One region of the Dehalobacter restrictus DSM 9455 genome, then DNA from elsewhere that is predicted to be linked to it. Evidence: riboswitches for the same ligand, from Rfam matches in the RefSeq annotation. Region 1 holds a riboswitch; the other holds the start of a gene.
What was found. A riboswitch is a leader RNA that binds a small molecule or an ion and turns the genes downstream of it on or off. The one in region 1 is predicted to bind thiamine pyrophosphate.

Region 1 (10,985 bases):
TACTGTTCCATGGGCACAATGACGGCAAGTACAGTTCCGATAAATGTCATGACCAGACCAGCTATTTTATCATTTGCTTTCGGCCAGATATTCAGATAACTGACTCCCGCTGAATAAGCATCAAGAAAGGTCGTCGTCACCGTAGATAAAACCACAATTCCCATTGCTGCAATTCCAAGATTGGCAGATAGGAGAATTGCCGAAATATCAGAATTCCCGGCAACAATAGCCGCTCCCAGTCCGATGACATACATCCAGCTGCTCCCGACAAAATAGCCGCCGGCACTCCCCCAAAAAGCTCCCTTGCGGCTCTTTGAATAACGGGTATAATCTGAAATCAGTGGTAACCAGGATAGCGGCATAATTACGCTAAGTTCTACTGCTGCACCAAAGGAAAGCTCTCCATCTGGAATCTGGACAGCTAAACCAGGATTTTTGAAGACAATCGTGCTTAAGACAATTGTCAGAATGAATAGCAGTCCTACGGCCAGAGCATTCACTTTGTTAAGCTTTTTTATCCCGACCCCAATCCAGAGACAAATTAGTAAACCGATAAAAATGCTCCATAATAGCTGGTTATTAAAGCCCCAGAGAATCTTGCTGATTTCATTGACTGAACGAGCGCCCACAATAATCATCACAGCCGTCCAGCCAAGAAGCTGCAAAATATTTAGAACTGAAAAACCATAAGACCCGTATTTTCCAAAAGAAATTCGGGTAGATTCTATGGCCGAAATTCTTTTTTCTGCACCGATTATTCCGGTGAGACCTAGAATAACAACGCCAAGCAAATGCCCCAGCAGAATAGCCTGAACACCTTTGCTGAAACCAAGGGGAGCAATTAATGCCCCGGTATAGATTTCAGCAATAGAAACTGCTGCCCCAAACCAGAGGATAAAATGGCTGAAAGAAGGAACCCCTTGTGTTTTATTATCAGGTATTTTAGAATCACTCATCCATCATTCCCGCTTTCTTATAAATTTCGTAAAAATGGTGCGTTGGGCCTACCCCTTTACCTATTTCCAACGAATGCTCTATCGCCATCGTAATATATTTTTTACTTGCTTCTACGGCCCTGGTCATTTCCATGTCCTTGGCCAGGTTTGCAGCAATAGAAGCCGAAAGGGTACAACCGGTGCCATGGGTATTTTTCGTATTCAGCCTTGGCGCTTTAAATTCAGAAAATACTTTTCCATCAAACAGAATATCCGTCGCCGTTCCCTCCAAGTGTCCACCTTTTAGCAAGACACAGGCGGGTCCCAAGGATAAAATTATTTTTGCTGCTTCCTTCACATCCCGAAGATTTAGGATCGGCCTTCCTGTAATTGTCTCAGCCTCAGGAATATTCGGAGTAACGATGGTCGCAAGCGGCAGTAGGTTTGTAATCAAAGCCTTTCTGGCATCTTCCTTCAGTAAAGGATATCCGCTTTTCGAAATCATCACCGGATCAAGTACAATCCTTTTGACGTTATGCTCAATTAATCTATCCCGAATCGTTTCTATAGTCTCGCTTACCGATACCATCCCGATTTTCAATGCATCTACTTCAATGTCTTCAAAAATTGCATCGATTTGTTTCCCGATAATCTCCGGCTTAATATCCTGCACAGCAATAACCCCTTGGGTATTCTGTGCTGTCACAGCAGTTATCACACTCATTCCATAAACCCCATGTGCAGCAAAAGTCTTCAAATCAGCCTGAATTCCTGCTCCACCACAAGTGTCACTGCCTGCAATTGTTAATACTTTTTTCATAGGATACCTTCTTTCTCGATTTCTGAGCAGAAAAACGAAAAACACAAATCGGAAAAAGATTTGTGTTTTGTCTGCTTAAAAACATTGCAGTACGTACTATACGTACGTCTAACATCTCATGTATTCCAAAACTTCTTCCCTCCGCCAGCATTACCTGGATCAGGTTATAGGAGTCAAAGACATCATTGGGTCTTTATCTCAGCCGGCCTCGATCCGGCACCCCTGAAATTAAGTTATTTAATTTTGAGCTGGTAAGATTAGAATAATTGAACCTAGTATAGTATTTTCTGAAATAGATTTCAAGTCGATCTTTTTTTTTATTTTTTGTTCTTATTTTTGTCTTATCTATCTCCGAACCCGTATTATGCAGAATTATCGAACATATGTTTGCATTTCTGTTCTGTTTCTGCTAAAATTTATTGGGGTGATGAGCATGAGTACCCTGGAAAGACTTGCAGTCCTCGCCGATGGAGCCAAGTATGATGTTTCCTGTGCTTCAAGCGGGGTAAATAAACAAAATAAAGGCGGTATCGGCAATTCCAAATCATTTGGCATCTGCCATACCTGGTCTGCCGACGGCCGCTGTGTTTCACTCTTAAAACTTCTTCTGACCAACTACTGTATTTATAACTGTCATTATTGCATTAACCGTAATCAAAATGATATCCCGCGAGCCAGTTTCACGCCAAGGGAAGTTGCCGACCTGACGATTCAATTCTACAGGCGAAATTATATTGAAGGTCTTTTTTTGAGCTCGGGGATTGAGCGCAGTCCAAATCATACCATGGAAAGGATTTATCAGGTTCTTGACATTCTGAGGCATGAATATCACTTTTACGGATATATACACGTCAAAGTGATTCCCGGCGCCGATCCGGCGCTGGTCAACAAGACCGGATTACTCGCCGACAGGATGAGCATTAATATTGAACAGCCTACAGAGCAGAGCCTCAAACTCCTGGCGCCGCAAAAGACACTGCCCGTCCTATTTGCGCCGATGAATCAAATTAATAATCAAATGACGCAAAACGCTTCCGAAAGAAAGATCTTCCGACACGTCCAAAAATTTGTTCCGGCAGGACAGTCGACCCAGATGATTGTCGGGGCAAGCAAAGACAGTGACCTTTCCATTATTAAAGCCACAGAAACCCTTTACAACCGTTTTCAGTTGAAAAGAGTCTATTACTCGGCCTATGTTCCCGTTAATGAGGGCCCAAATCTTCCTGCTCTTTCCACTTCTCCGCCTTTGCTTAGAGAACACCGGCTCTATCAGGCGGACTGGCTGCTGAGATTTTACAGCTTTAAAGCGGATGAAATCGTCAATGAACAAAGTCCGTTTTTGGATACCGATTTTGATCCCAAAATTTCCTGGGCGCTTCGAAACATGCAGTTATTTCCTCTAGAAATCAACCAAGCCTCTTATGAAGAGCTGCTTCGAATTCCTGGCGTAGGCGTGACTTCCGCCCAGAGAATCATCCTGCAGCGCAGGCTGGGTAATATTTCTTATAATCATCTTAAAAAAATGGGTGTGGTTCTTAAGCGCGCTAAATATTTTATTACGTGTCAGGGCTGTTATTACGGAGGCATCCCTGCAGAAAGTGCCTTGGTGCGCCAGGCCCTGGCACCTGTAGCCAAACCCGTTCAGCTATGTTTGTTCTGATTTATCCTGTAAACATAGATGATCATTTTAGGGTTGACAAGGTTCTAGGAATCTTCCGAAGAATGAGGGACTGTTGAAAATGGATTATTTATATGACGGAAGCTTTGACGGTCTGCTGACTTCAATATATTACAGCTATTATGAACAAAGAGCCCAGGGAATCTATCCTGAGGCTTCGTATCAGTTCAATATGTTCACGCCATCTACCGTTATCCAAAGTGATCCTGTGCTTGCTGCCAGGGTTTATGATGCGATAGACAGAAAAATTTCTGTCTACTCCTTAATGCAGATCTATTATGTATACCTCTCGAACAATACCGCTAAAGAAAACCTTATCTTAAAATACCTTCAGCTGGGCTTTCAGTTAGGTCCGAAAATTGACAGCATTCATTCTCATCCCGAGGTATTGCCGATCCGGCAAACAGCCAAGAAAGTATCTTTTGAAGCAGAGCGCTTTTTGGGGCTACTTCGCTTTACGGATACCCGCAGTTATCTTTATTCGGCCCTGGAGCCGGATCATAATATATTAATTCTTCTGGCCGACCATTTTGCCGACAGGCTAGCAGGCGAACGTTTCATTATTCATGACAAAAAAAGAAGCCTTGCGATCATCTGCAATAAAAAAGACTGGTACCTTTCCGATTTTTCCGAGGAAGCAGCCATTCCTGATTCAGAGACAGAACAATTATACCAGGAGCTCTGGGCTAAATATTTTACCCGTATCAGCATTGAAAACCGCAAAAATAAAAAGCTCCAATCCCATTTTATCCCCCAGCGCTATCGTCATAACCTGGTGGAATTTCGAAAATCGGAGCTGCTTTAATCTCATCCGTCCATCAATTCATTACAATGTTCTTTCAGCCAGCTTTTCCACTTCTTATAGTCCGGCAGAATTTGTTCCACGAATGCCCAAAATTCCTTGGAATGGTTCATGTACTTAAGATGGGCCAATTCATGAATAATCACATAAGCCGCAACCTGGTTCGGTGCCATGATAATGCGCCAATTTAAGTTGATGTATCCTTTGCTTGAACAGCTTCCCCATTTTGTTTTTTGATCCTTAATTCTAAGTTTTTGGTAGGTAATATCCAGCTGTCTGGCATAATATTCGACCTGTTCAGGAAGAAGCTTTTGGGCCTGCCGGATATACCATTCTTCCAGTATCTTTTTGGTTGATTGACTTTTCTTCTCTTTTGATAACCCCGGTGGAATGGTTACAACGATCCTGCTTCCAATAAACGATGCTGAGGAGCTTCCGGGTCCGGCCTTTTCCTCGATCAGCAGAGGATAATGCCTGCCCCTGTACAGTAGTTTTTCACCTGAAACATATTCCTTCGCAGCAGTTTCACCTGCTGCTGAATTTTGTTTTTCGATGTGCTTTAATATCAGGTCTTTATTGTTTTCCAGATATCGTCTGGCCTGGGTAAAAGTAATTTCGGCAGGAACAGAAACCTTTAACTTCTGATGTTTGATGGTAACAATCAATCTTTTTGCTTTGCTGCTTTTTCGAAGCTCATATTCAATTTGCCTTTTGCCTATACGAAGGTATTCCATTTTGCCTTCCACTTTACTCCCGAAAATAATGATATTGCCCTGTGCAAAAAATCAAGCAAGACTATTTTACTACGACTAAGGGGAAAAAAGAAACCTTTACGCCAATAAATATTATCTGAACATATCTGTTATTTGTATTTTCCGTTCATAATCCCATCATACGGTCCGATAGGTTGCCTGACTGACTGCCGCTTTCCACCCACTGAGGTATTGCTGACGCTCAGATTCGGTGATGTTCGAATCAGAAATAAAACGCCCTTTACTGAGGCATTTCAGCTCTTCTTTGTCCTTCCAGTATCCGGCTGCCAAACCTGCCAGATATGCTGCTCCCAAAGCCGTAACCTCACAAATTTCTGACCGTTCAACCGGAATACCGCTGAGATCCGCCTGAAACTGCAGCAGGAAATTATTATCGGCTGCACCGCCGTCTACTTTCAAGGCCTTAAGACGGATACCGGTATCCTTAGCCATTAACGCAAGAACATCATTCGTCTGATAAGCAATGCTTTCCAGCGCGGCTCTTACAAGGTGGAAGCGGTTTGCTCCCCGGGTAAGTCCGGTCACTATGCCGCGGGCATGCATATCCCAGTATGGTGCGCCGAGTCCGACGAAGGCCGGAACAATATAGACACCGTTCGTATCTTTGACCTGAGTTGCATAATACTCGCTTTCGGCAGAAGTTTTCAGCAATCCAAGTTCATCACGAAGCCACTGAATGACTGCTCCACCAATAAATACACTGCCTTCCAGCGCATATTCCACCCCGTTGTCAATTCCCCAGGCAATTGTTGTCAGCAATTTATTTTGAGACCGGATCATATTTTTACCGGTATTCATTAGGATAAAACAACCCGTACCATAGGTATTTTTAACCATTCCTTCTGTAAAGCAGGCCTGCCCAAAAAGTGCGGCCTGCTGATCACCGGCTATACCAGCTATCGGTATTTCAGCGCCAAATATCGAAGAATCTGTTACCCCGCAGCAGAGGCTGCTCGGACAGACTTCCGGCAGCAGTGATCTGGGGATATTCAGATAAGATAATATTTTGTCATCCCACGCTAGTTCCCTGATATTATAGAGCATGGTCCGGGAGGCATTGCTATAATCCGTGATATGCAGCCGGCCTTTGGTAAGATTCCAGACGAGCCAGCTGTCAATTGTGCCAAAAAGCAAATCCCCTTTTTCAGCCATCGCCTGTCCATCCGGAATATGATCGAGGATCCAGCGGATTTTCGTTCCGGAAAAATAAGCATCCGCAACAAGGCCGGTCGCATCTGAAATATACTCGTTTAAGGTACTGTTCAATATCTGCTCGCAAAGTTCCGTCGTTCTGCGGCATTGCCAGACAATCGCATGATAGACAGGTTTGCCGGTAAAACGGTTCCAAACCACAGTCGTCTCCCTTTGATTTGCTATCCCTAGCCCAACAATATCATCCGGATTTATGTCCGTCTGATCCAGAACCTCTCTGATAGCAGCCAGCTGGGTGTCCCAGATTTCCAAAGGATCATGTTCAACCCACCCCGGGAACGGATAGATCTGAGCAAACTCTTTTTGGGCTTTGCCTACGATCATTCCTTCATGGTTAAAAATGACAGCCCGTGAGCTTGTCGTCCCCTGATCGAGCGCAATAATATATTTTTGGACCATCTATGTTCCTCCATTAACCAGTTCAATGAGCCAAAGCCCGAATACTTTCCGTAAATAATTTTATTATACTATAATTATGAGAAAACAGGCCAAAATAATTCCAATCAGTACCCGATTAAGCTGAATAGATGAACACGGCCACCGAAATTATCAGAGGAAAGAAGTGATCAGACTATGCAAAACTGGCAGGAAAAAGCAGCTATACTTGTTGATGAGTATGTAGCTCCTCAAGGAGTTCATGGCAAACGCATCCTGGACGCCATTAAAAAAATCCCCAGGCATTTGTTTATCCCTGAAGATTTATGGTCCTACAGTTATGATGATGAACCGCTTCCGAGCTGAACTATCCGATCTGCAGTATCATTGCTGACGGCCGAAACGGTTATGAACCAAATGCACCATACCGGGGAATCATCGTAACGGCAGCGGCACCGGTCATTGAACCTTGCTGGCTTGAGCAACTCGATGTCGGCGGAAGAATCGTTGTCCCACTTGAAGCCGGCGAAGGGCTAGCCTGTCAGCGTTTGCTGGTCAGACAAAAGACCAGTACAAATCTGGAAGGCTATATTGACAGCTGGGATGACTACTGCCGCTTTGTACCGCTGCTCTCTGGGACAGCAGCGGGGACAAAAGAAGCGCTCCCATGTCCTCACTCGTCTATTTCCCGTACTTAAGCAGCCTCTTCACGGCAAATTCTACCCATTTGCTGTCCGGCTGTCCATAATTGCTGTAAGGATGAATGGAAATCCCTCCTCTGGGGCTGAATTCTCCTATAACCTCGATGTATCTGGGTTCAAGCAGCCGGATCAGGTCTTTCATGATGATGTTGACAACATCTTCGTGAAAACCTCCATGGTTGCGGAAACTAAAAAGATATAGCTTCAACGATTTGCTTTCTACCAATTTCTGATCCGGGATATAATTGATAATCATCGTTCCAAAATCCGGTTGGCCGGTAATCGGACACAAGCTGGTAAATTCAGGGCAATTTAAGCGGACAAAATAATTATTATCGGGATACTTGTTTGCAAAACTCTCCAGTATGTCCGAATCATAATCAAAAACATAGCGTGTTTGTCCCGATCCCAGAAGTGACAGGCCCTCAGTTTCCTTGTTTTTCATTTACGGTAACCTCCCAGTGGTTCTTAATCATAAACAGAATGCTTATTCCGAGCACTTGCATCAGACTCTTAACAGCAAACTGCCCCAGTACTGCATTCGGCACAAAATCCCAGGTCAGAATGCCTGAAATAAGCGGGGACAGACCAATTAATATAAAGACTACACTATCGAGAAAACTGCTGACAATCCCGCTCGCAAACACTTTACGCAGGAAAGAGCCTTTAAGCCTCGTATAAATTTCCGTGTCTGCCGATTCCGAGATCAAAAAGGAAATGGCTGAAGCCAAAGTAATGGTCAAAGTATCTCCAAGAAGTTTGGAGGAAACAGCCGATAGGACAAGAGCCGTGGTAATCGCCAGATAAGCAGTTTTTCGCCCGTACTTGCGCTGGATAATGTCCCTAAGTACCAGCGTCACCCCTATCAGCCAGCTTCCGTAAGGAATTAAAAACGGTCCTACCTGCAAAGGTGCCAGCGCTGCAGTAATGATATTCGCAATAATGATGGCAGCTAAATAAAGAATAAGCAACATTATTTTTCTCCTAATAATAAATAATGATCCAAAAGTGTGCCACCCCTTGCCGTCCATGGATGTTAAAATAAAAAGGGCATGTAACTGCCCTAAAACTACCAGACGATAGCTTCCCTAGTTTTGTTTAGAGACAGGATGGATGACGAACTGTCTTATTATGTTAAATGGTCTATTCCATATCGGTAAACGGCCAGGATGCGGATAGCTTGCAGCTGTCTCCTCGATAATAAGTAATACCCAGCCCGATTGGCTTATCCTGTGTATTAAACAGTCTTTGCTCAACAACCAAAAGTGGGAGGGCATTGTACAGGGACAGGTATTTTGATATTTTTTCATCAGGCATTTGGGCAGAAATTGTTAATTCTTTCTTAATCGCAAACAGAGAAGTATACCGAGAAACAATTTCCGGGAAAGTACTGTATTTGATTTCTTTTTCAACGATAGGCATTCCCTTGTAGTAAATCAGGTATTTTTCATCATATGCGACTGCTTCTCCATTGCTGTAATGGATCCGTTTAACCATAATTATTTTTTTGCTTTGGGGTATATTCAGACTGTCAATGAGTCTTGGTGTCGGCAGGATAATTTTAACTTCAATCAGCTTGGTTGTATCGATGGTGTTAATCAGATTTGCCATCTCGTTGTAATATAAGATGTATTTCTTGGAATCCGGCTCATTCACAAAGCTACCCTTGCCAGGGATAGAGGTGATATATCCCTCATTCACTAAGATTGCCAGACCCTTACGGACCGTCATCCGGCTCACGCCATAGGTATCGCATAATGAATTTTCTGAAGGGATCGCATCTCCCGGTTTCAAAACACCCTCTTTAATTTTTTTCTTTATCTCTTCAATAATATGTTGATAGATTGGTAATTCCATCTTCTTACTCCTCGGCAATTATTTAGTTATCATATATTATACATAGGAACAGATTAATAAATCCATCAATATTTTTTAAGCAACTAATTTATTTACTTTCTTTAAAAACCTGTATTCTGCAGATATTCCTGTTGAAAAGCAGGATTTGCCGCCAGGTCAAAATGCGTTATCTTTGCCAATAATATCAAAGTATTTATCCGTATATTTCTGGACAGTAGAAAATTCGATGCTCCGGCTCCTGCCGCATTGCCTATGGACCGGATGGGTACATTCGAAAAATTGGGAAACAAACCGAGTACCTGAGCACTTGGAGCGTCAATATAGTTGCCGAAGGCCCCGGCAATCAGAATTTCCTCAAGATCTTCTCCTTCCAGCCCATATTCTTTCATTAATAGCATGCATCCTGTATAAATGGCGCTTTTGGCAAGCTGTACAGCACGAATATCCTTTTGGCTGATGTAAATTCGGTCGTTATCACCGGACTGTCCCTCATCCATCAGGTAGAAAACGCTGACCCCGTCAAGATTTGCCAGATAATTGGCAAATCTTTGATTTTCCGGCCGACAAACTTTTAAATATTTGCCGGGAGACAGCAATCTGCCTTCTTTACTGATCAGCTCGGCTTTCAGCATTTCTGCAACTGCATCAACAATACCGGAGCCACAAATCCCTCTGGGCTGTTCTCCGCCAATGACTTTTAATTCAATTTTACCTTCCGACAGTTTTACCCGTTCGATGGCTCCGTTTGTTCCACGCATTCCAAAGCGGATCGTTGCTCCTTCAAGGGCCGGTCCGGCAGCAGTTGATGTGGCCAGCCATTTCTTCTCGTTCCCCAATAAAATTTCGCCGTTTGTTCCAAGGTCAATAATCAATCTGTTCCCTTGACGTTCCCCTTCAGGCAAAGCCAGCAGGACAGCCAAAGTGTCCGCTCCGACGAAGCCCCCGATCAAAGGTAAAAAATCAATAATGGCATTGGGATGAATGTTAAGGCTCAACTCCCGTGCTGTTGTTAACACTTCACTTAAAATCGTATTGGTGTAAGGCGTCCTGCCAAGCGATCCAGGATGCAACCCTAAAAAGATGTGCTGCATGGCACTGTTGCCGCAAATCACCATCGTATAGATATTTTCGGCGCTGATCTGGTTTTGCTGTATCGCTTCCAGAATCAGAGCGTTAATGGTCTCTGCCACTTTACGCTGAAGAATTTTTAGCCCTTCAGAATTCTTCATCGCCGCCATGATACGGGATATAACATCCGCGCCTTCCGTAATCTGACCGTTCAAGGCGGAATATACCCCTACTTTTTTGCCACTATTAAGGTCATATAAGTAGGCCACAACAGAGGTACTCCCAAGGTCAACGGCAAATCCATAATTGCTGGCTGAGGTGTCGCCCTGCTCAATATCAAGCAGCTGTTCGTCTCTTAAGACCAAAGTAATGCCGTCCATTTCCAGTTTCTGCATCAGCTGTGATAATTTTTGCAGAAGGCATAAAGCTGGCGTATTAATCCGGACCGGAACCTTGGCTTGAATATGTTCCCAGTCCCCGTAATAGAACGGTGTTTTTAGAAACTTCTTATCAATAAAAATCTTTTTAACCGGCGGATCGATGTTCAGCTCTGTTTCAATGCGGTCCGTTAAAATCGAGGCTTCATGTTTGTAGTCTCCATATTTAAGATAAACGATCAAGCCGTCGCTTACTGGTTCCTGACACGCCAATACTTCCTGCCGTATGCCGTCCCTTTCTATTTCAATTGTGCATTTTTTACATGTACCTTTTCCTCCGCATACAAGATCAAGCGGATATCCAAGACCTGAACAGGCAACAGCAAC
Region 2 (10,985 bases), 1.1 Mb from region 1:
TCAAAACTCGCGGCTTCAGCCACGGATCTGAAAATATTTTTGCCTATGTCATGAATATCTCCAAAGACTGTAGCTAAAACAATCTTTCCGCCTTTTGCTGAGGAACCTGCACTTAAAGCCGGTTTGAGCTTGTCCATTACACTTTGCAACACTTCCCCGGCGAAGACCAAATCTCCAATAAAGTACTCGCCCGAATCATAGCGTTCACCTACGAGTGTCATACCTTGCTGACAAGCTTTAACAACTTCTTGAGCTTCTGCGGCATTGTCGTCTTTACTTAGTACTTCATCAATGGCCTTGTTTAGCACGTCTTCGTCCAAATCGGACATCGCTTGAGTCAGGACTTTCAAATCCACCACTTCAGATCATCCTCCATAAAAATTTGTGTATACAAGCAACTATACCAAATATACATTTTTTTAAATTTAGTATGAAATGATTTTTAGAAATTTTATGTTCAAATATATCCGGATCATTGATTGCATCTTTAGAACTGCTTTAGCTGTAACATTACACAATCTTTTATGGTACATGTATCTCAATTCATACTTTTGGATTTTGTCTGACAGTATCTATTTATTGAATTTCCACCACATCGTAACTGCCTGAGAAAATTGCAGCACCAAACCATAAAAAAGAGCCGCTTAAAAATGATATTTTGTTTTCACTCATAAAACCTCCATAAAATATGTAATGGGATATGCCATTGTAAAGCATATCCCATTTATGATTGAAGTATCTTTCCTATCTGGCATTAATGGCTGATGCCTCGCGATATCCCGTTTAAAGCCTCTCCAGCCTCATTGATATGAATATTTTCAATCGCGAGGTCACCTAACGCAATGACCCCAATAATTTGCCCCTTGTTCAGCACAGGAAGACGTTTTACCTGGTATTCAGCCATGGTTTCAGCAACAGTATCGATATCCTGCGTGCCATCGATACAGATTGGATCTACCGTCATGCACTGCTCGGCCGTCATCTGGTTGACATCCTTGTTCGAAGCGATGACCCTCAGAACAATATCCCGGTCTGTAATAATTCCCAATACTTTGCCGGCCTGAACGACCGGAACAGCACCAATATCTTTATCTCTCATAATTTTAGCGATATCCGTAACTTTGGCTGCTGGGTCCACCCAGCTTACATCTGTTGACATAATATCCATGACCCGCATATAAAAAACACCTCCGTTTTAATATTTCCACTAGTTTTTCACTGAAACCAATGAATTATGTCAGTAAATAATCCCTTTGTAAAACGTTGATTTTAATTAAAGAAAAATGATTATCTATACTATCTTTTGCTGTAAAAATAAAATTATCCTCGGTTGACCCGGGGATAATTTTATTACGTTATTTACTGCTATTATTGTTGTTTATAATTGAATTCCTTATTTTTATTCTATTTGTTTGATTCATTTTGGTTTTCGGCCATACACGATCGCCACAACACCGCCGACAAGATTTTTATATCCCGTATCCTGAAGTCCGCATTCAGCAAAGATCAGGGTGAGCTGACGCTGAGATTCAAACTCACAGGCTGAATCATAAAGATACGTGTATTCTTTTTGTTTTCCGCCGTGGATTTTTCCCAGCCACGGGACGATCTTCTCAAAATACAGCCAGTAAAACTGTTTGAAAACCGGTATAGTCGGTTTTCCCATATCCAGAGATACAACCATCGAACCAGGTTTGACAACACGGATCATTTCCCGGATTCCGCGGCGCAGATCAGGAAGATTCCTGAGCCCCCAGCCAACGGTCGCTCCGTCAAAACTGTTGTCGGTAAAAGGCAAGCTCATCGCATTGCCCTGCAAAAGCTCAATACTCGCTTTGTAACGGTCATTTTCAATATTTTTCCGGCCCACAACCAGCATTTCCTCTGAAAAATCGACTCCGGTGACTCTGCCGGAATCCCCGACGGCGACGGCAATTTCTCTGGTAAGCTTGCCGGTTCCGCAGCACAGGTCAATCATCTTCATTCCGGGTTTAGCCTCGACAATCCTGACTGCTTTGGCCCGCCAGGCGTTATCCATCCCCATACTCATCAGGGAATTCATTAGATCATATTTCCCGGCAATCGCGTTAAACGTTTCCTTGACGTATTCTGATTTATCTTTGCCTGCAAAATCCATTTTCTCTCTCCTTGTACCATCTTGCCCAGTATATGGTCAGTACTATCATATGATAATTAGCCCAAATTGTCCAATTTAAGAACTATCTAGAATATCTCACCTGAGAAGCAAATGATCTGATGAAAAGCAAACAGTAATCTAAAACACTATTGCTAATGATTTTCAACTATGGTAGGATAAAACTAATTTAATAGTATGGGGAGCTGGGGATGCTGGCTGAGAGGGATATCACGTATCCGACCCTTAAAACTGATCTGGGTAATGCCAGCGTAGTAATAATAAAAAACTTTAATAACTGCGCTGCCTTTGCAGCGTTTTTTGTTTGTCGGTCATGGTTGATAAGCAGTGTCTTATTATTTACAAAGTCACGGACAGTAATCTATAAAATACGTGAAGGAGAAATGTATTTTGGCGAAGATAACAATGGCCTTTCAGGTCATTCCAAAAGTTGAGGAATCCAGAATCTATCCGGTTGTTGATGAAGCAATCAAAGTTGTCGCCCAAAGCGGCCTTCCCTACGAAGTCGGTCCGATGGAAACAGCACTTGAAGGAGAGCCTGATGAAATCTGGCAGGTCATCAAAGATGCTATGGAGGCTTGTATCAAAGCCGGGGCTTCCAGGGTAATGACCAATGTAAAAATTGACTATGTACCCCAGGGTTCCACGATCAATGAGAAAATTGCCAAGTACCGCTGAAAAGAAGGGATTCCCATTGCTGAAAAACAATAGCCGGAGATTCCGACCACCGGCTGTACTGCTGAGGTATGCCCCTGCCCTTTTCTTTTTGGTTGTGCTGCTGGCAGTCTGGCAGCTTACGGTAAATTACTTCAGCATCCCCCGCTGGCTTCTTCCCTCTCCTTCTCAGATCGGGAAAGCTCTCTGGAATACGAAGGACGTGATCTGGGGCCATACCAAAGCAACGATCATTGAGACGACGTTGGGCTTAGGGCTCGCTGTTGCTCTGGGCATGACGGTCAGCACACTAATGACGCTGTTTCCGCTGTCTCGGCGGGTGTTTTACCCATTTCTGATCATTTCCCAGACGATCCCCTTGATAGCGGTCGCACCGCTGCTGTTGCTCTGGCTGGGGTATGGGGTACTGCCTAAAATCTTGATTGTCGTTCTGGTCTGTTTTTTTCCGATCGCGATCAGTTTGCTTGAAGGCCTTGAATTAAGCGATTTAGATCTTCTGCATCTGCTGCAAAGCATGGGCGCATCCAAATGGCAGGTATTCTCCCTAATCCGTTGGCCTCACGCTATGCCGGCACTGTTTTCAGGCTTGAAAATTGCTGCTGCCTACAGTGTCATGACGGCTGTCATCAGTGAATGGCTTGGAGCAAGCCAAGGGCTCGGTGTCTATCTGCTGCGTTCTTCGAATAATTTCCTTACCGACAGAGTATTTGCAGCAATCATTGCAATCACTGCTCTCAGCTTCTTTTATTATGCAATCATTATTATTCTGACCAGGCTACTGCTTCCCTGGTATTCCCGATACAGACGGACAAGCTGACCCAGGGACGTATCTTTCGTCCCCGTAAACAAGGAGAAAAGATACGTTCCTTCGCCCCCCAAAAAATACAAGTGAGGTATAGAAATGAAAACGAAAAAGATATTGGTTACGTTTATTGTGCTCCTTCTGATTCTCACTGTGACTCTTTCGGGTTGCAGCAAACAGGCTGAACAGAACTCCGTCCAGAATAACCAGCCGGTTAAACTAACGCTTATGCTGGACTGGACACCGAATACGAATCATACCGGGCTATTTGTTGCTCAGGATAAAGGCTATTTCAAAGACCAGGGACTCGAAGTCAACATTGTCAACCCATCGAGCCAAGGAACACTCGAGCAGCTTGTTGCAACCGGAAAGGTAGATTTTGGTATCAGTGCACAGGAACAGGTTACATCTGCCCGCCTCAGTGACTTGCCACTTGTCTCTCTGGCAACTATCATTCAACACAACACCTCTGGTTTTGTCTCGCTGAGAAGCAAGAATATCCTGACAGCCAAGGATTTTGAAGGAAAAACATACGGCGGCTGGGGGTTGCCTTCGGAAACCGCGATCCTTACAGCGCTGATGCAAAAAGAAAATGCCGACTTCAGCAAAATCAACATGGTCAATATCGGGGAAACCGATCAGTTGGCCTCTTTGAATAGCAATATTGATCTGACCTGGATTTTCTATGGTTGGACAGGTATCCAGGCTGAAATCAGAGGACAGGAACTTAATATGATCTGGCTGAAAGATATCGACCCTGCCCTCGATTATTACACACCGGTCATTGTCTCGAACGAGGAAATGATTCAGAGTAACCCCGATACTGTCCGCAAAATGATGCAGGCAATCGGTGCCGGCTACGAATATGCAATTGGGAATCCGGAAGAATCAGCTGAAATCTTGATCAAATACGCTCCTGAATCCGATCCGGAAATGATCAAACGCAGTCAGGCCTGGCTGAGCCCGCAGTACAAAGCCGATGCGAAACAATGGGGTGTCCAGAAAGCAACTGTCTGGGAAAACTACAGCAAGTGGCTCTATGACAATAAGCTCGTCACCAAAATGATGGATTCATCCAAAGCTTTTACCAATGATTTTCTTCCGACCAGATAACGGAGGTCAGACGCCTTGACACTTGCCTTAAAAAACCTTTCGAAAACCTATATCGAAAACGGTCAATCCATGGAGATTTTCCGGGATTTGAATCTGACCATCGAGAGCGGTTCTTTCGTCTCCCTGATCGGGCCTTCCGGTTCCGGCAAGAGTACGCTGTGCAATCTTATCGCCGGTATTGAAAAGCCCGACCAGGGGCAAATCCTTCTCGATGACCAAGAAATCACCGGAATGCCAGGACATGTCGGCTACATGTTTCAAAAAGACCTGCTTCTTCCGTGGCGGACTCTTCGGGAAAATGTAACGCTGGGCTGCGATCTCAGACGCCAGGATAAAAAAATCTCTTCAGTCGAGGCCATCAAGGGTCTGGAACATTTCGGGCTGCTCGATTTTGCCGATTACTATCCTCATCAGCTTTCCGGCGGCATGAAACAGCGTGGCGCCCTGCTCCGAACCATCCTATTCGGACAGCCCACGCTGCTTTTGGATGAGCCTTTCGGGGCGCTTGATGCCCTGACCCGCAGAGAAATGCAGCTTTGGCTGCTGTCAATCTGGATTGAAACGAAGCATACCGTGCTCTTTATTACCCATGATATTGAAGAAGCAATTCTGCTGTCGGATAAAATTTTTGTACTCAGCAAATACCCGGCAGAAGTTGTCGAGATCATCGACGTTCCGTTTCCCCGGCCGCGTGATCCGGAACTGATTTTTTCTTCCGGGATATTGCCTTTGAAGACAAAACTGTTTCACTTGCTGGGAACTTGATATCCAAAGAACGTTTGAAGATGTTTCAATACCTGAAAAACTTTTTCGAAATCCCGCTGGGTTCTTTTACCCTTTGGCGCGATATGTTAAAATAGGGTAAGCATTTTTTCCCAGGGAGGATAAGACTAATGTATGAACTAAAAAATTTTAGTGAAGTCATCGTGAAGAAAACACTGGAAGATTATCTGCCCGTCGCCAATATCCCTTGCAAATGCGAACGGTGTCAGGCCGACATAATGGCTTTTGTACTGAACCGCTTCCCTCCAAGATATTATGTTTCCTTAAAAGGCGAAGTCATGACACACTTTGAATCACAAATGTTTCCGGACAAAGCCCGAGTTTTGGCAGAAGTCGTTGGTGCTGCCCAGATAGTTGCTGCTTTCCCGTCCCATCCGCTTGACCAGAAAGAAGAATAAACCCGCATGGGATTAATGACAGTTGCAAAGGCGCTTCAAATGATATGAGGCGTCTTTACTTTTTCCAATCCTGGATTTGATTATCGCTATTTACTCTGTTACAATGATTGCGACTTCAAAATAAAAGCAGGTGATCAGCGTGATTTCCGAGTATCAGGGACTAAAACTCGACCAATTCCAAATGGATGCGATTGAAGCAATCAATCACGGGCATTCCGTCATTGTCTCAGCCCCTACCGGGACAGGAAAAACAATGGTAGCAGATTATCTGGTCGAAAAATCAATTCGGGAAAGCAAACGGATTATTTATACAGCACCGATAAAAGCGTTAAGCAACCAGAAATTCAAAGATTTTTCCCACCAATTTGGCAGCGAGACCGTCGGGATCATGACCGGGGATGTTGTGATCAATCCTGGCGCTCCGCTGCTGATCATGACGACAGAGATCTTCCGCAACCAGGTCATCACCAATGACCCGGAACTGGAGCACGTTTCCTATATCATCTTTGATGAGATTCACTGGCTTAATGATGAGGACAGAGGTACAGTCTGGGAAGAATCCATCATTCTCGCTCCGCCAAATATTAAGATTCTGGGCTTAAGTGCCACAATTGCCAATGCCGTGGAACTGAAGGGCTGGATCGAGGCCATCCGCAAAGACACCGTTGTGTTGATCGAGGAACAGCAAAGGATCGTTCCTCTGGAATATTATTATTTTTGTCAGGACACCGGCATCATCGGCTATGATGACCTGATCAGGTTCTATTATCAGAAGCTTAAATCCACGGACAGAACCGATAATTCCCCGCTGTTTAAACCGACGTCACATCTTGACCTGATCAAAACTGTTGATAAACAATATCTTCCTACCCTCTATTTTGTATTCAGCAGAAAGCAATGCGCCGATAAAGCGCATGAACTGGCCAATATCAAAAACTATCTGTCGTCGGAACAAAGCAAAGAAGTGAAAAACATTTTTTTGGAGCATTTTGGTGCTGAAGATACTTGGTCCTCTTCCACGCGCAAGTTATTCAGGGTCTGCCGGAAAGGTATTGCCTATCACCATGCCGGGCTGCTGCCTTTGCAGAAATCCGTCGTAGAGGATCTTTTCCTGGCCAAGATGATCTCAGTTCTGTACTGTACCGAGACCTTCAGTGTCGGGATCAACTATCCTGTCAAGGCCGTCTGCTTTGATTCCCTAAACAAATACGACGGACGCAGTTTCAGGGCTCTGGCAAACCACGAATTTTTTCAGATGTCCGGCAGGGCCGGCCGACGCGGCATTGACGAGATCGGTTATTCCTTTGCGATTGTTGATTTGAATTACTTTGAAAAAGAACCGCCGGTAAAATTTGATATTGCCAAGTTAGAACCTCTGACCAGTCAGTTTCGGCTTTCCTATAATACAGTTTTGAATCTCCTGGCAACATTATCGCCGGAGCAAATCGAAACCTATTTCAAAAAAAGTTTTGCTGCTCATTCCTATATCTTGACCGCACAAAAAACGGAAGAAGAGATTCGTCTTCTGTCCGAGCAATCAGCCCAAGCCAAAGAGAACCTTTGTGAGCATGTCGGGACCTATCGGTGTCCGCTGAATTACTACCCGAAAAAGAAAGAATTGGACAGGCTTCATAAAGCCTATGATAAATTGGACCCGCGACGCCGCAATAAGATTTTCGGGCGTCAGATGCACCGAAAAATCATGAAATGGGAGAAGATCCTTAAGACTGTTCCCCAGAAATGTACCAGAAAACAAAACGACAGCTGTAAATCCTTCGCCGGAAAGTGGATGAACCTCGAAAAAGAAATCACGGACCTCAAGAATCAATTGTTCTCAATGCCGGATTACAACACATTTAATTCCGAATTTGAAAGAAAAAAAGCCCTACTGCAGCAAATAGGCTATATCGGAAATGACAAGCTTTTGCCGCGGGGGGAGCTCGCCAGATATATTTATGTGCAGGAAATCCTGGTAACCGAGTTGATTTACTCAGGAATCATCGAACAGCTGGATGATGACCAGCTGACTGCGCTGATTTCCTGTATTGATTATGAAAGCAAACGTAATGAGTATTTCCAAAAGTTTGACCAGATTGATTTTAAGCCTGTCAGGGAAATCCTGAATTATATTCAGAGCATCTGCGGGCCTGACGCTGTGCGCTTTGAATCCAAGGCGGCCGTCCTTGCGTATCATTGGAGCAAAGGCGCCACATTAATCGAGCTTCAGCAGCTCTGCACCCTCGATGAAGGAGACATTATCGCGGTCTTAAGGCGAACCATCGATTTACTGCGCCAGATGCGGGAAGCCGTAACAGACCAGTCGTTAAGAGAACGCTTCAGCATCTGCATCAAGAAACTGGACAGAGATGAGGCTTCGATCCAAGAGTTAAATTAAGCTGCCTTGCCCTCTGTAGCCATCAAAAAGAGGAGCCGTTTTAGAGGCCACTGAAAAACACTTTGTTTTTCGCTTAAACCACACAACCAAAAAACCAGAAGATGAGATATATTGACTCATTCTCCTGGTTTTTCAATTCTTATATGTAATGGCTTAGTTTATCACTCTCTTTTTAACCCATTAAAGTTATAATTCTTTTTAAATTAACAGCAAATATTGTGGTCGCCGCTTGTAGCTGCATACCAAATATGCCTGAAGCAGATGCAACACCATACCCATGTCTATGTTTTAGCTCGCTGTTTTTTGCCTCAATTTTGTAACGTTCCTTTGACTTTTCTTTGAAATATTCGCTATCCTGAAATATGGCCTGTTCTTCATGCGTGTGGTGTTTTATCGTTACAGAATATGTTTTGGTTTTTGCCCCGTCTTTATAGCAGCCTGCTTTATAGGGGCAGATTTTGCATTTTTCCACGTCGAATAAGTAGGATTCTACCGTTCCTGTACCGTCTTTAGCATGTTTTTTAGGCCGGGTGCTTGTCTTTTTAAAGCTCATATGTCCAGCCTGACAAACATACATCTGACAATCTTTATTAAATTCAAATATATTGGGATTTATTCGGTTCGATTGTTGATGTGTCACTGTTTTACTCAGCTTAGAAACCAGATTGATGTTATTTTCTTTCGTATATACGATGTTATCTTTTTCGGAATAGGCTGCATCACCAATGATATCTGTAACTTCAATTCCTGCTTGTTCACTTTTTTCTACCAGGGCCTGAAGTTGTTTCCCGTCATGTTTTTCTCCTGATGTAACAACTGCGGCAGTTATGATCCGTTCTTCCGTCATGGCTAGATGAGTTTTATATCCGAAAAAGGCTGTATCCGCTGTTTTATGACCCATTTTGGCATCGGCATCCTTTGACATTAAGGCTAATTGTTCATGGTCATCCTCAACCACTTCTTTTAGCATATTTAGTTTTTCTCTTACAGCAGGGTAACCGGAAATGTGTTCTGCGTTTTCAATGACCGTTATTAGTTTTTGGCAATACGCTAGTTCATCTTCCAGTAAGCCATTATTAACTTTTGCCGGGAATTGCTCTTTCATCTTATCATCTATGGCATAGACGGCTTTGCGTAGCCTCTTAGAACATTCTATTAAATGCTCCCGAGGTGATTTTTGATTGTATCTTGCCTGGGTATGGGTAGAATCTACTATGATGGCTTTGCTTTTTATAATACCTTTTTCCAAAGCGATTCCAACTGTTTTTTGGATCAATAGATCCAGCAGGTTTGTATCTTTGAGCCGTAGCTTTCTGAACTTGGTCAGTGAACTGGGGTCAATGACTTCTTCTTCCGGTGTCATATCAAGAAAATATTTAAATGACATATCGTATTTTGATCGCTCCACCACATCAACATCTGATATGTCGAAAATGCTTTTTAGTAAAAGGTATTTGAACATCCGAACTGGATCTATTGCACCTCGTCCATTATTTTGACAATAGACATTAACCAACTCGTCGTAGATAAAATTAAAATCCACTAATTCGTTCATCTGTCGCAATAAATTATCTTTGGGTATGATCAAATCGTATATGCCCATATAGGGACTTAAGGCCAGGCTTGTTTGTTTCTTTATCATATGATTACCTGCGCTGAAGTTTTTTCTCTATTTAATTGTATCAAAAAAGAGCTGGAATTACTTCTTTCTTCGTAATTCCAGCTCTTTTGCTTTTGAGGTTCAGGTACCACTTTTTCAGTGGCCTCGCCGTTTTAGGGCTCCTTTTGTTGAGTCTGCCATTTCCGACCGGATTAACCTCAGGCAGACTTTTTTAATTTTGAATTTTTCCTAACCAAACCAATTCTGAAGATTGACTGCCCGACACTCAGGCTCTTACGACCAGCAGTATTCAGCCAAATACCACTCCTGCAAGAAATTGCTCGTTTGCTGCTATCGATGACTCCCGGCCGCTTAAGCACTTCCTGACCGCCTGACATACCTCCTTTCAATCTTCCTGTCCTGACTTGGGCCTTTTTTCTGTTCCAGGCGATCTGGTCGCCAGCCATGACAACGCATTGCCATACGTCATTCAGAAAAAGGCTTTACGCTAACGTTAAAGATATTCTCTGTATTGCTTTGAATTCCTTGGTCAAATAGTTTCATATTGTTTCTAAGTTTGTCGAAACGGAAAGGGCATCTTACTATTGACAAATAACCTGAGATATGCGCATTTGTTGTAATTGCATACACTTTAGCATAAGAAAAGAACCGTAAATATACCGCCTAAGGTAAAGTGGCCAATAAGATATGCCCTGCTCCTGCTGTTTCCGGTAAACCGCTTATGACATAATCCGGCTGTCACCATCGGACAAACACCGGCATAAAATAAACCGATAAGCTGGACAAGCCGGCCTGTCATATAAACCGGAAAGGAGATGATGGAGATGGCGGTTACTGCTACACCATTAACTTCTACGCTGGTCGTAACATGCGAGTCCGGGGTAACGCCTGCCGGTGACCCGGTGACCAGAAAGAAAAGTTTCAGCGGCGTAAGAGCCGATGCCACGATCCAAGATGCCTATGACGTGGCAACAGCCTTATTCAGCCTAGTGCAGGATCAGGTATTGGAAGTGGTCTTGAGCAGCAATTCGGAGCTGGCGGAT

Region 2: it holds a riboswitch for thiamine pyrophosphate, as region 1 does, so the genes downstream of both, DEHRE_RS05875 (thiamine-binding protein) here and thiD (bifunctional hydroxymethylpyrimidine kinase/phosphomethylpyrimidine kinase) in region 1, are expected to answer to the same signal.

What each region holds. Positions count from the first base shown of each region.
Region 1 is NZ_CP007033.1:153,334-164,318, reverse strand. Features, by position in the region: gene cytX (putative hydroxymethylpyrimidine transporter CytX) at 1-956, opposite strand, end outside; gene thiD (bifunctional hydroxymethylpyrimidine kinase/phosphomethylpyrimidine kinase) at 949-1,755, opposite strand; TPP riboswitch at 1,874-1,989, opposite strand; gene DEHRE_RS00790 (putative DNA modification/repair radical SAM protein) at 2,189-3,415, shown strand; gene DEHRE_RS00785 (TIGR03915 family putative DNA repair protein) at 3,495-4,238, shown strand; gene DEHRE_RS00780 (M48 family metallopeptidase) at 4,241-4,969, opposite strand; gene glpK (glycerol kinase GlpK) at 5,126-6,619, opposite strand; gene DEHRE_RS15135 (class I SAM-dependent methyltransferase) at 6,794-6,961, shown strand; gene DEHRE_RS15130 (protein-L-isoaspartate O-methyltransferase family protein) at 6,958-7,293, shown strand; gene queF (preQ(1) synthase) at 7,277-7,741, opposite strand; gene DEHRE_RS00760 (VUT family protein) at 7,722-8,270, opposite strand; gene DEHRE_RS00755 (GntR family transcriptional regulator) at 8,440-9,153, opposite strand; gene DEHRE_RS00750 (ASKHA domain-containing protein) at 9,255-10,985, opposite strand, start outside.
Region 2 is NZ_CP007033.1:1,215,351-1,226,335, reverse strand. Features, by position in the region: gene DEHRE_RS05890 (cobalamin B12-binding domain-containing protein) at 1-359, opposite strand, end outside; gene DEHRE_RS05885 (CBS domain-containing protein) at 755-1,177, opposite strand; gene DEHRE_RS05880 (demethylmenaquinone methyltransferase) at 1,418-2,137, opposite strand; TPP riboswitch at 2,324-2,430, shown strand; gene DEHRE_RS05875 (thiamine-binding protein) at 2,546-2,833, shown strand; gene DEHRE_RS05870 (ABC transporter permease) at 2,850-3,647, shown strand; gene DEHRE_RS05865 (ABC transporter substrate-binding protein) at 3,732-4,745, shown strand; gene DEHRE_RS05860 (ABC transporter ATP-binding protein) at 4,761-5,510, shown strand; gene DEHRE_RS05855 (late competence development ComFB family protein) at 5,639-5,926, shown strand; gene DEHRE_RS05850 (DEAD/DEAH box helicase) at 6,066-8,321, shown strand; gene DEHRE_RS05845 (IS1182 family transposase) at 8,494-9,963, opposite strand; gene DEHRE_RS14775 (hypothetical protein) at 10,574-10,741, opposite strand; gene DEHRE_RS05835 (DUF1659 domain-containing protein) at 10,767-10,985, shown strand, end outside.